Regions from separate parts of the Streptomyces sp. SID5643 genome, predicted to be linked through region 1. Evidence: riboswitches for the same ligand, from Rfam matches in the RefSeq annotation. Region 1 holds a riboswitch; the other holds the start of a gene.
What was found. A riboswitch is a leader RNA that binds a small molecule or an ion and turns the genes downstream of it on or off. The one in region 1 is predicted to bind S-adenosylmethionine.
Positions count from the first base shown of each region.

Region 1 (5,596 bases):
CCGCCGCCCTCGCCTCGACCGCCGCCGCGGGCTTCTGCCACACCCTGCCCGCCTCGGCCAAGCCGGTCACGCTCTTCGCGCAGCTCCCCGGCACCCCGACCTACACACCGCGCGACCTGCTGCGGCTGTCCGCCGTCCTGGCGCCGCTGACCGCCGCGCTCGTCCTGTTCTTCGCCGTCGCGGTGTGGCCGCTGCTCGGCGTGTCCGTCACCCGTTGAGGAGCCTTCCGTGCTGAACCGTGTCGTCGTAGCCCCCAGCGGCTTCAAGGAGTCCCTGTCCGCCGAGGCCGCCGCCGACGCCATCGCGGCCGGCGTACGCCGGGTCCTGCCCGGCGCCGACCTCGACCTCGTGCCCCTGGTGGACGGCGGCGAGGGCACGGCTCTCGCCCTGGCCGCCGCGACCGGGGGCCGGATCGTCACCACCGCGGCGACCGGCCCGGTCGGGGAGACCATCGCCGCGCACTTCGCCCTCCTCGGCGGCGGGGACACCGCGGTCGTGGAGATGGCGGCGGTCGCGGGCCTCTCGCTCGTCCCGCGCGGCCTGCGCGACCCGGGCGCCACGACCACGTACGGCGTCGGCGAGCTGATCCGCGCCGCCCTGGACACGGGCGTCCGGCGGATCCTCGTCGGCTGCGGCGACTCGGGCACCTCGGACGGCGGCGCGGGCGCCCTCCAAGCGCTCGGGGCGCGCCTGCTGGACACCGAGGGGCGCGAACTCCCCCACGGTGGCCGGGAACTGACGCGCCTGCACCGCATCGACCCCACCGGCCTGGACCCCCGGCTCACGGAGGTGGAGCTGCTCGTCGCCTGCAACCCGTACAACGTGCTCTGCGGCGAGCGGGGCGTGGCCCGGGTCTTCGGCCCGCAGAAGGGCGCGACGCCCGCACAGGTGGAGGAGCTGTCGGCGGCCCTGGAGAACTGGGCGTTCGTCCTCACCCGCGATGCCGCCGTACCGGACAGCGACCTGCGCTCCGGACCCGGCACGGGCGCCTCCGGCGGCCTGGGGGCGGGTCTGGCCGCCCTGGGCGCCCGGCTGCTCCCCCGCTTCGACGTGCTGCTGGACCACCTCGACCTGGACGCCCGGCTGGCCCGTGCCGACCTGGTCGTCACCGCCGAGGGCGCCCTGGACCACCAGACGCCGCGCGGCAAGGTACCCGCCGAGGTGGCCCGCCGCGCCAAGCTCCACGGCCGGCCCGTCCTGGCCCTGGCCGGCACGCTCGGCGAAGGTGCGGGCGACGTACCGGGCGTGGACGCCTGTCACGGCATCCTCCCCGCCCCGATGGAGCTGGCCGAGGCACTGCTGCGCGCGAGCGAACTCCTCACGGACGCCACCGAACGCGCCCTGCGGATGATCGTCCTGGGCACCCGGCTGCCGGTTCAGGCGGAGGTGTCCGGCACGCAGCGCCCGTCCTCGGTGCGGTAGTTCCACTTCGCCCCGTCCGTCACGAGTTCCCGCACCGCCCGTACGAACCGCTCGACGTGCTCGTCCGGCGTGCCCGCGCCGAAGCTGACCCGGATGGCGTTGAGCGACTTCTCCCCGGGCGCGGCCTCCGGTGAGCCGCACTCACCCTGCGCCTGCGGGGCGCTGCCGAGCAGCGTGCGCACCAGCGGGTGGGCGCAGAACAGCCCGTCCCGTACGCCGATGCCGTACTCGGCGGACAGGGCGGCGGCGAAGTGCGAGCTGTTCCAGCCCTCGACGACGAAGGAGAGCACGCCGACGCGCGGCGCGTCGTCCCCGAAGAGGGAGAGGAACCGCACCTGCGGGACGTCGGCGAGTCCTTCCCGCACGACGCGGACCAGGTGCTGCTCACGGGCGACGAGGGTGTCGAAACCGGCCTCGGTCAGCGCCTTGCAGGCCGAGGCGACGGCGTAGGCGCCGATGACGTTGGGCGACCCGGCCTCGTGGCGGGCGGCGCTGTCGTGCCACTCCACGTCCACTCCCCCGTCCTGGCGCCGGCTGACCTTGCGGCTGGCGCCGCCGCCCGCCAGGTACGGCTCGGCCGCGCGCAGCCAGTCGGACCGCCCGGCCAGGACGCCCGAGCCGAAGGGCGCGTACAGCTTGTGCCCGGAGAAGGCGACCCAGTCGACGTCGAGGTCCGCGACGGACACCGGGTGGTGCGGGGCCAGCTGGGCGGCGTCCAGGACGATCCGCGCGCCGTGGGCGTGCGCGGCCGCCGCGAGCTCCCGTACGGGCCACAGCTCGCCGGTGACGTTCGAGGCGCCGGTGACACACACCAGGGCCGGCCCGTAGGGGTCGCGGCCGGCGAGGGCGCGCTCCAGGGTCTCGACGGCCTCGCGGGGGCTGCGCGGGGCGTCGAGGCAGGTGACGTGGGCGTTGCGCCAGGGCAGCAGGGAGGCGTGGTGCTCGGTCTCGAAGACGAACACCTGGCAGTCGGCGGGGAGGGCGGCGGCGAGGAGGTTGAGGGAGTCGGTGGTCGACCGGGTGAACACGACCTGGTCGTCCTCACGGCAGCCGAGGAACTCGGCGACGGTCCGGCGGGCGTTCTCGAACAGGTCGGTGGAGAGCTGGGAGAGGTATCCGGCACCGCGGTGGACGCTGCCGTAGTAGGGCGCGTAGGCGGCGACGTCGTCCCAGACCCGCTGGAGGGCCGGGGCGCTGGCGGCGTAGTCGAGGGCGGCGTAGGCGACCTCGCCCCCGGTCACGAGCGGCACGGTGACATCCCGCCCCAGAACGGGCAGCGGGGCACAAACGGACGGGACGGAGGCAAGGGTGGAGACGGACATGGCGGAACTCCCGTGAAGGCAGGTGACATCCGCCCGCGAGCGCGTACGGCTCAAGCGGGGGAAAGGAAAAGGGGGATGCGGAGGCGGGGCTCTGCGGCCCTATCGCATTCGCCGGTTCACGGAAGACTCCTCGTCACGCGCTTGCCGTAGACCTCGCTGCCTACGACCCGGTCCTCACCCGGGGCACCCCGCCACGGACGGAGGGTTGCCGGACAGTCGGCCGGGGCCTCATGACTGTCACTCATGACCTGATCAGGAACGTACGCGAAGAGATCGGCGTCCCGCAACCCGAGTCCGGATCGCGGGACGCCGACCGTGGTCGCCTACCGGTTGCTGGCGGCCACCCAGCGCTCCAGCGTGCGCTTGGCCGCCCCCGAGTCGATCGACTCGGCCGCCTTCGCCATCCCGGCGCGGATCTGCTCGGCCAGCGGCGCGCCGGTGGGCTCCAGGGCCACCAGTGCCGCCGCCGAGTTCAGCAGGACCGCCTCGCGGACCGGGCCGGTCTCGCCGTCCAGCAGGCGGCGGGCGACCTCGGCGTTGTAGGAGGCGTCGGCGCCGCGCAGCGCCTCCACCGGGACGAGTTCGAGGCCCACGTCACGCGGGTCGAAGGCCTCCTCGGTGACCTTGCCGTCCCGGACGGTCCACACCCGGGACGTGGCCGTGGTCGTGAGCTCGTCGAGGCCGTCGTCGCCCCGGAAGACCAGGGACGAGTTGCCGCGCTCGGCGAAGACCCCCGCGACGATCGGCGCCATGCGCGGGTCCGCCACACCGACCGCCTGGGCACGGACCCGGGCCGGGTTGGTGAGGGGGCCGAGGGCGTTGAACACCGTGCGGATGCCCAACTGGCCGCGGGCGGCACCCGCGTGCCGCAACGCCGGGTGGAACTTCACCGCGAAGCAGAAGGTGATCCCGGCCTCGTCGGCGACCTCCGCGACGCGGTTCAGCGGCAGCTCCAGATTGACCCCGAGCTTCTCCAGCACGTCGGAGGCGCCGGAGGCCGAGGACGCGGCCCGGTTGCCGTGCTTGACGACCTTCGCGCCGGTGCCGGCGACGACGATCGAGGACATCGTGGAGATGTTGACCGTCTTCGCGCCGTCACCGCCGGTGCCGACGATGTCGACCGTCGCCCCGGGCACCTCGATCACGTTGGCGTGCGCGTACATCGTGCGGACCAGGCCGTTGATCTCCTCGACGGTCTCGCCCTTGGCGCGCAGCGCCACGACGAACCCGGCGATCTGCGCATCGGTCGCCTCGCCGCTCATGATCCGGTCCATCGCCCAGGCGGTGTCGTCCGCGCTCAGGTGCCTGCCGTCCAGCAGGCCGTTCAGCAGCCGGGGCCAGGAGCGGCCCGCCGCGGTGTCGCCTCCAGCGGGGGTCACAGCGCTCATAAGCCGCTCCAGGGTCAGGCGTCCCGCACTACGGGACGAGAGTCTCAACGAGGTCCACCCTATCCAGCCCGGGGGCCGCAGAAGGGCCCCGTCCGGCGTTCGGACGGGGCCCTTCTGTGGCGTGGCGAAGCAGTGATCAGTGGTGGCCGTGGCCGCTCGTGATCTCCCGGTGTTCCTCGGCGGTGGGCTTCGGGATCTGGGCACCCTCGCCGAAGTAGGCGTCGCTGAGCTTGGCGCGCAGCTTCTCGGAACCCTTCACCTTGCGCTCGACGCCGTTCTCGTCGACCGTCGGGCCGATCTCGGCCGGCTGGTACTGCTCGTGCGCCGTGAGCGTGTACATCTGCTCCTGGCTGAGCGGCTCGTGCACCTCGATGAACTCACCGTGCGGCAGGCGCTTGATGATGCCGGTCTCGCGGCCGTGCAGCACCTTCTCCTTGTCCCGGCGCTGCAGGCCGAGGCAGATGCGCTTGGTGACGATGAAGGCGAGGACCGGTCCGAGGAAGAACCCGATCCGGACGAACCACGTCACCGCGTTGATCGACAGGTGGAAGTGCGTGGCGACGATGTCGTTGCCACCGCCGATCAGCATGATGATGTAGCCGGTGACCCACGCGACACCGACACCGGTGCGGGTCGGGGCGTTGCGCGGCCGGTCGAGGATGTGGTGCTCGCGCTTGTCCCCGGTGACCCACGACTCGATGAACGGGTAGAGGGCGATGATCGCGAGGAACACACCGAAGAGCACCAGCGGGATGAACACGCCCAGGACCAGGGTGTGGCCCCAGAAGTCGATCTCCCAGCCCGGCATCGCGCGGATCAGGCCTTCGGCGAAGCCCATGTACCAGTCGGGCTGGGCACCGGTCGACACCTGGTCGGGCCGGTACGGGCCGAGGACCCAGATCGGGTTGATCGTCGCGATCGCGGCGAGGGCCGAGATGACACCGAAGACCAGGAAGAAGAAGCCTCCGGCCTTGGCCATGTAGACCGGCAGCAGCGGCATGCCGACGACGTTCTTGTTGGTCCGGCCGGGACCCGCGAACTGGGTGTGCTTGTGGTAGAAGACCAGGATCAGGTGGCCGACCACGAGCCCGAGCATGATGCCCGGCAGCAGCAGGATGTGGATCGAGTAGAACCGGGCGACGAAGTCGGTGCCCGGGAACTCCCCGCCGAACAGGAACATCGAGATGTACGTGCCCACGATCGGCACGGACAGGATGGCGCCCTGCGTGAAGCGGACACCGGTGCCGGAGAGCAGGTCGTCCGGGAGCGAGTAGCCGGTGAAGCCGGTGAACATGCCCAGGACGAACAGCAGGAAGCCGAACAGCCAGTTGATCTCGCGCGGCTTGCGGAACGCGCCGGTGAAGAAGACGCGCATCATGTGCACGAACATGCCGGCGAGGAAGATGATCGCCGCCCAGTGGTGGATCTGCCGGATGAGCAGACCGCCGCGGACGTCGAAGCTGA
Region 1 is NZ_WWIC01000158.1:113-5,708, reverse strand. Features, by position in the region: gene GTY56_RS18850 (SLC13 family permease) at 1-218, shown strand, start outside; gene GTY56_RS18845 (glycerate kinase) at 229-1,422, shown strand; gene GTY56_RS18840 (aminotransferase class V-fold PLP-dependent enzyme) at 1,377-2,744, opposite strand; SAM riboswitch class IV at 2,877-2,993, opposite strand; gene trpD (anthranilate phosphoribosyltransferase) at 3,068-4,132, opposite strand; partial or broken gene qcrB (cytochrome bc1 complex cytochrome b subunit) at 4,269-5,596, opposite strand, start outside.

Region 2 (5,596 bases), on a different contig from region 1:
TGCCCGGCCTTCGTGACAGGCGCGGGCAACGCGTTCGCGGTCATCGCCGTTCAGCCCCTCAACGCGTCGAGCTGGTCCACGAACCACTGCGCCGGCGGCAGTGCCGTCGCCGCCGCTGCCAGGCGCTTGCCGCGCTCGGCGCGTTCCTCCGGGCGCATCGACAGCGCCTCGTGCAGGGCCTCGGCCGTGCCCGTCACGTCGTAGGGGTTCACCGTGATCGCGTCCTCGCCCAGCTCCTCGTGCGCCCCGGCCTCCCGCGACAGCACCAGCGCACAGCCCGCGTCGGAGAGGACCGGGACCTCCTTGGCGACGAGGTTCATGCCGTCCCGGATGGGGTTGACGAGCGCCACGTCGGCCAGCCGGTACGCGGCCAGCGAGCGGGCGAAGTCGTCCTTGACGTGCAGCACGACCGGCGTCCAGCCCGGCGTGCCGAACGCGGCGTTGATCTCGTCGGCGACCCGCTGCACCTCGGCCGTGTAGTCCCGGTACACCGCGAGGTCCTGCCGCGAGGGGTACGCGAAGGCGACGTGCACCACCCGCTCGCGCCACTCGGCGTGGGTCTCCAGCAGCCGGCGGTAGGCCAGCAGGCCGCGCACGATGTTCTTCGACAGCTCGGTGCGGTCGACCCGCACGATGGTGCGGCGACCCTCGCCGATCTCCCGCCGCAGCGCGGTCATCCGCTCCTCGACGTCCGGTTCGTGCGCCCGCTTGCGCAGGAAGTCGGCGTCGGCGCCGAGGCCGTGCACCCCGACCCGGGTGCCGCCCAGCCCGCCCGCGAACCGCTCGGCGCACGCGGTGAACGCCTCCGCCCAGCGCTCGGTGAGGAAGCCCAGCCGGTCCGCGCCGAGCATGCCGCGCAGCACCTGCCCGGCCACGTCGTCCGGCAGCATCCGGAAGTACTCGGGCGGCGCCCACGGCGTGTGCGAGAAGTGGCCGATGCGCAGGTCGGGCCGCAGCTCGCGGAGCATGCCCGGCACCAGCGTCAGGTGGTAGTCCTGCACCACCACCGCCGCGCCCTGCGCCGCCTCCTCGGCCAGCGCCTCGGCGAACGCCCGGTTGTACGCCTCGTAGGACGCCCACTGCCGCCGGAAGTACGCGTCGAAGACCGGCTCCAGGGGCGTCTGGTAGAGCATGTGGTGCACGAACCACAGGACCGAGTTGGCGATGCCGTTGTACGCGTCGGCGTGCACGTCGGCCGGGATGTCCAGCATCCGCACGCCGTCCTCGCCGACCCCGCGCCGCACCGCTTCCCGGTCGCCGTCGGACAGCGCCGAGCACACCCACAGCGCGTCCGCGTCCGAGCCGATCGCGGAGAGGCCGGAGACCAGCCCGCCGCCGCCTCGTTTGGCGTCCAGCGAACCGTCCTCACCCACCGTGTAGGAGACCGGACCCCGGTTGGAGGCCACCAGCACCTGCGCAGCACCGTACGTTGAAGCCATAAGCCTCAACCTAGCCCGGCCCTCAAACGCTCAAACGTACGGATCTGCCGTGCCCGGCCGAAAACGGCCCCGGTCAGGCCGCTTTCCGCGCCTGGTACTCGGCGATGTCCACCATCGGCGGACGCTCCTCGGTGTCCACGGAGTACGTGCGCGGCTCGAATCCGTCCTGTCCCCGCTCGAACTGGGTCAGGGACGGCCGGATCAGATGCCCGCGGGCCAGCCGCAGCTGGGCCGTGCGGTAGATCGCGGCGGCCATCCGGCCCAGCGCCTGCCCGTCCTGGTGCCGGTGCTTGCGCACCCCGACGTCCACCTGGGCGAGGGCGTCCAGGCCCGCCAGGTGCAGAGCGTCGACCAGCATCCCCAGCTCCACGCCGTACCCGACGGGGAACGGCAGCTGCTCCAGCAGCGAGCGGCGGGCCGCGTACTCGCCGCCGAGCGGCTGCACGAAGCCGGCCAGCTGCGGCCAGTGCATGTTGAGCAGCGGTCGCGCCATCAGCTCGGTGACCCGGCCGCCCTGCCCGGCGGCCCCGGACAGCGGCCGGTCGTACATGGCCTTCACCAGGTCCACGTCCGGGTCCGTGAGCAGCGGGCCCACGATCCCGGAGACGAAGTCGGACGAGAAGTCCCTGAGGTCCGCGTCGATGAAACAGACGATGTCGCCGCGGGTGACCAGCAGCGAGCGCCACAGCACCTCGCCCTTGCCGGGCACGGCGGGCAGGCGCGGGAGTATGACGTCCCGGTGCACCACCCGCGCGCCCGCGGCGGCGGCCACCTCGGCCGTACGGTCGGTCGAGCCGGAGTCGACGACGACCAGCTCGTCGACGAGCGGGACCTGCCGCATCAGGTCGTGGCGGATGACGGCGACGATGTCACCGACCGTCGCCTCCTCGTTGAGGGCGGGCAGTACGACGCTGACCGTCTGGCCCGTGCGCTGCTTGGCGGCCAGGATCCGGTGGAGCGGGCGATCGGCCGCGGACCAGGAACGGGTGCTCAGCCAGCGCTCGACTTCTTCCAGCACCGTGACGGCTCCTCTGCGTTCTCCAGGCGGGACGGACTGCCCGCCGCGGTAGCGGCTGACCGGGACAGTCATCTCGCGGTTCGGACGACTATCTCAACTGTCCCGGTCGTCGGTTACAGTCTTGAACAAGGCGGATGACCATCGCATGTCCGGGGTCACCCGCCGCCTACAACCACATACAGCTCATCCAGAGGGGCAGAGGGAAACGGCCCGATGAAGCCCCGGCAACCCTCCAGTCGGTACTCGTAGGTCACTGTCGACCAGCTGCGCGAGGCTCCCGGCTCGGGAAGGTGCCAAATCCGTCTCACGGCGAGATGCGTCGTGAGGAAGATGAGGAGAAAGGGCCTCGCCTCACATGGCTGTGCAGACTGTTGCAAGCACCACTGACTCCACCGTAGACCTCGGTCCCGCCGCTGCCCTGAGCTGCCGCGAGTGCGGTCACCGCGTACCCCTCGGACCGGTCTTCGCGTGCGAGGAGTGTTTCGGCCCGCTGGAGATCGCCTACGACTTCTCGGCCTACGACACCGAGGAGCTCCGCAAGCGGATCGAAGCGGGCCCCGCGAACATCTGGCGCTACGCCCCGCTGCTGCCGGTCCCGGCCGACGTCGCGGACAAGCCGAACATCAACCCCGGCTGGACCAAGCTCGTCAAGGCCGACAACCTCGCGCGCGAGCTGGGCGTCGACGCGGGCAAGCTGTTCGTCAAGGACGACTCCGGCAACCCGACGCACTCCTTCAAGGACCGCGTCGTCGCCCAGGCCCTGGAGGCCGCCCGCGCCTTCGGCTTCACCACGCTCTCCTGCTCCTCCACCGGCAACCTCGCCGGTGCGGTGGGTGCCGCGGCGGCCCGTGCCGGCTTCCGCTCCTGCGTGTTCATCCCGCACGACCTGGAGCAGGGCAAGGTCGTCATGGCCGCGGTCTACGGCGGCGAGCTCGTCGGCATCGAGGGCAACTACGACGACGTGAACCGCTTCTGCTCCGAGCTGATCGGCGACCCGGCCGGAGAGGGCTGGGGCTTCGTCAACGTCAACCTCCGGCCGTACTACGCGGAGGGCTCCAAGACCCTCGCGTACGAGATCTGCGAGCAGCTCGGCTGGCAGCTGCCGGACCAGCTGGTCGTGCCGATCGCCTCCGGCTCGCAGCTCACGAAGATCGACAAGGGTCTCCAGGAACTGATCAAGCTCGGGCTGGTCGAGGACAAGCCGTACAAGATCTTCGGCGCGCAGGCCGAGGGCTGCTCGCCGGTGTCCGTCGCTTACAAGGCCGGGCACGACGTCGTCCGCCCGCAGAAGCCGAACACCATCGCCAAGTCGCTCGCCATCGGCAACCCGGCGGACGGGCCCTACGTGCTGGACATCGCGCGGCGGACCGGCGGCGCGGTGGAGGACGTGAACGACGAGCAGGTCGTCGAGGCGATCAAGATCCTGGCCCGGACCGAGGGGATCTTCGCGGAGACCGCCGGTGGTGTGACGGTGGGTGTGACGCGCAAGTTGATCGAGAACGGGGTGCTCGACCCCACCAAGACCACGGTCGTGCTCAACACCGGCGATGGACTCAAGACGCTGGACGCGGTGGCGGGCACGGGTCTGACGGCGACCATTCGCCCCAGCCTCGAGTCGTTCCGTGAGGCCGGGCTCGTCTGAGCGTCGTTGTTCGCTGCGGGCCGTGGGGCTGGTCGCGCAGTACCCCGTGCCCCTGAGGGCGGTTATCCAACCGGAGGTTCGAAAGTCATGAGCGTCACCGTTCGCATCCCCACCATCCTGCGCACCTACACGGGCGGGCAGGCCGAGGTCGCCGCCGAGGGCGCGAACCTCGGTGAGGTCATCGCCGACCTGGAGAAGAACCACACCGGGATCGCCGCCCGGGTCCTCGACGACCAGGGCAAGCTGCGCCGGTTCGTCAACGTGTACGTCAACGACGACGACGTGCGGTTCGAGCAGGGTCTGGAGACGGCCACGCCGGACGGTGCCGGTGTGTCGATCATTCCCGCCGTCGCCGGCGGCTGAACCGGTCGACCGGCCCGATTGTTACCTTCGGTAACGACGATTACCGAGAGTTCATCGAATTGCCCCCTCCGTGAGAGAAGCGGAGGGGGCAATTCTGTGTGGTTGAGCGGGGTACAGTTGGGGAACGCGATACCGATCCCCTGATCGGAACCCTGAATTCCTGCCGCGAGTCCGACAAGATGTAGCCAAAGTGTGCGCGTCTTTCGCGGCTTTTGTTCCTTTTATGGAGCCCGACTTGCCCTGAATTCGGGCGAATTCTCCCCACATTCCGGACCCTGCTCGTCCGGAATTCTCGTCCGATTGACCTGTTGCAGACGGCAGTTGGACAGATACATTCAGCCGCGGTCGACGCGTTCCGGCGCACGCCCCCAACCGTGGGGGGTGAGGTCTGACCCGGGTCCGCGAAGTGTGGATCTGTGCAAGGGCCAGTAATAGGGGAGTTAGGCATGGCTCAGGGCACCGTCAAGTGGTTCAACGCGGAGAAGGGGTACGGCTTCATCGCGGTCGACGGTGGTGCGGATGTTTTCGTCCACTACAGCGCGATTCAGATGGACGGCTACCGCACCCTTGAAGAGGGCCAGCGGGTCGAGTTCGAGATCTCGCAGGGCCAGAAGGGACCGCAGGCCGACATGGTTCGCGTCTCTGCCTGAACGCGCACCACGACCAACGCTCAAGCGACCGGTCTTCTCAGAAGGGCCCGTACCCCCCGGGGTGCGGGCCCTTCCGCGTGCCCGGAGGGTCCGCCGGATGGTGTTCGCGGGCGGCTGACGCCCCCCGCCGATCCAAGGCGGGCGCTTGCACTCGCAGGGGTCGAGTGCTAATCATTGCGTTAGCACTCTGAAGGTGAGAGTGACAACGTAAGGACCGGGTCGGTGAGGCCCGCAGGCCAGGTGGGGAAGGAACCCACGAGGCAAGCGAGCCGTCCGTCGCGGGCGCGGGCGCGGTCCGAAGTAATCACCCCCAGTCCTGGAGGGACCACTTCACATGGCCAAGATCATCGCGTTCGACGAGGAGGCGCGGCGCGGCCTCGAGCGCGGCATGAACCAGCTCGCGGACGCCGTCAAGGTGACGCTCGGCCCCAAGGGCCGCAACGTCGTCCTCGAGAAGAAGTGGGGCGCGCCCACGATCACCAAC
Region 2 is NZ_WWIC01000165.1:62,997-68,592, reverse strand. Features, by position in the region: gene otsB (trehalose-phosphatase) at 1-44, opposite strand, end outside; gene GTY56_RS19730 (alpha,alpha-trehalose-phosphate synthase (UDP-forming)) at 51-1,439, opposite strand; gene GTY56_RS19725 (glucosyl-3-phosphoglycerate synthase) at 1,513-2,457, opposite strand; SAM riboswitch class I at 2,638-2,794, shown strand; gene thrC (threonine synthase) at 2,813-4,099, shown strand; gene GTY56_RS19715 (MoaD/ThiS family protein) at 4,187-4,462, shown strand; gene GTY56_RS19710 (cold-shock protein) at 4,909-5,112, shown strand; gene groL (chaperonin GroEL) at 5,447-5,596, shown strand, end outside.
Region 2: it holds a riboswitch for S-adenosylmethionine, as region 1 does, so the genes downstream of both, thrC (threonine synthase) here and GTY56_RS18840 (aminotransferase class V-fold PLP-dependent enzyme) in region 1, are expected to answer to the same signal.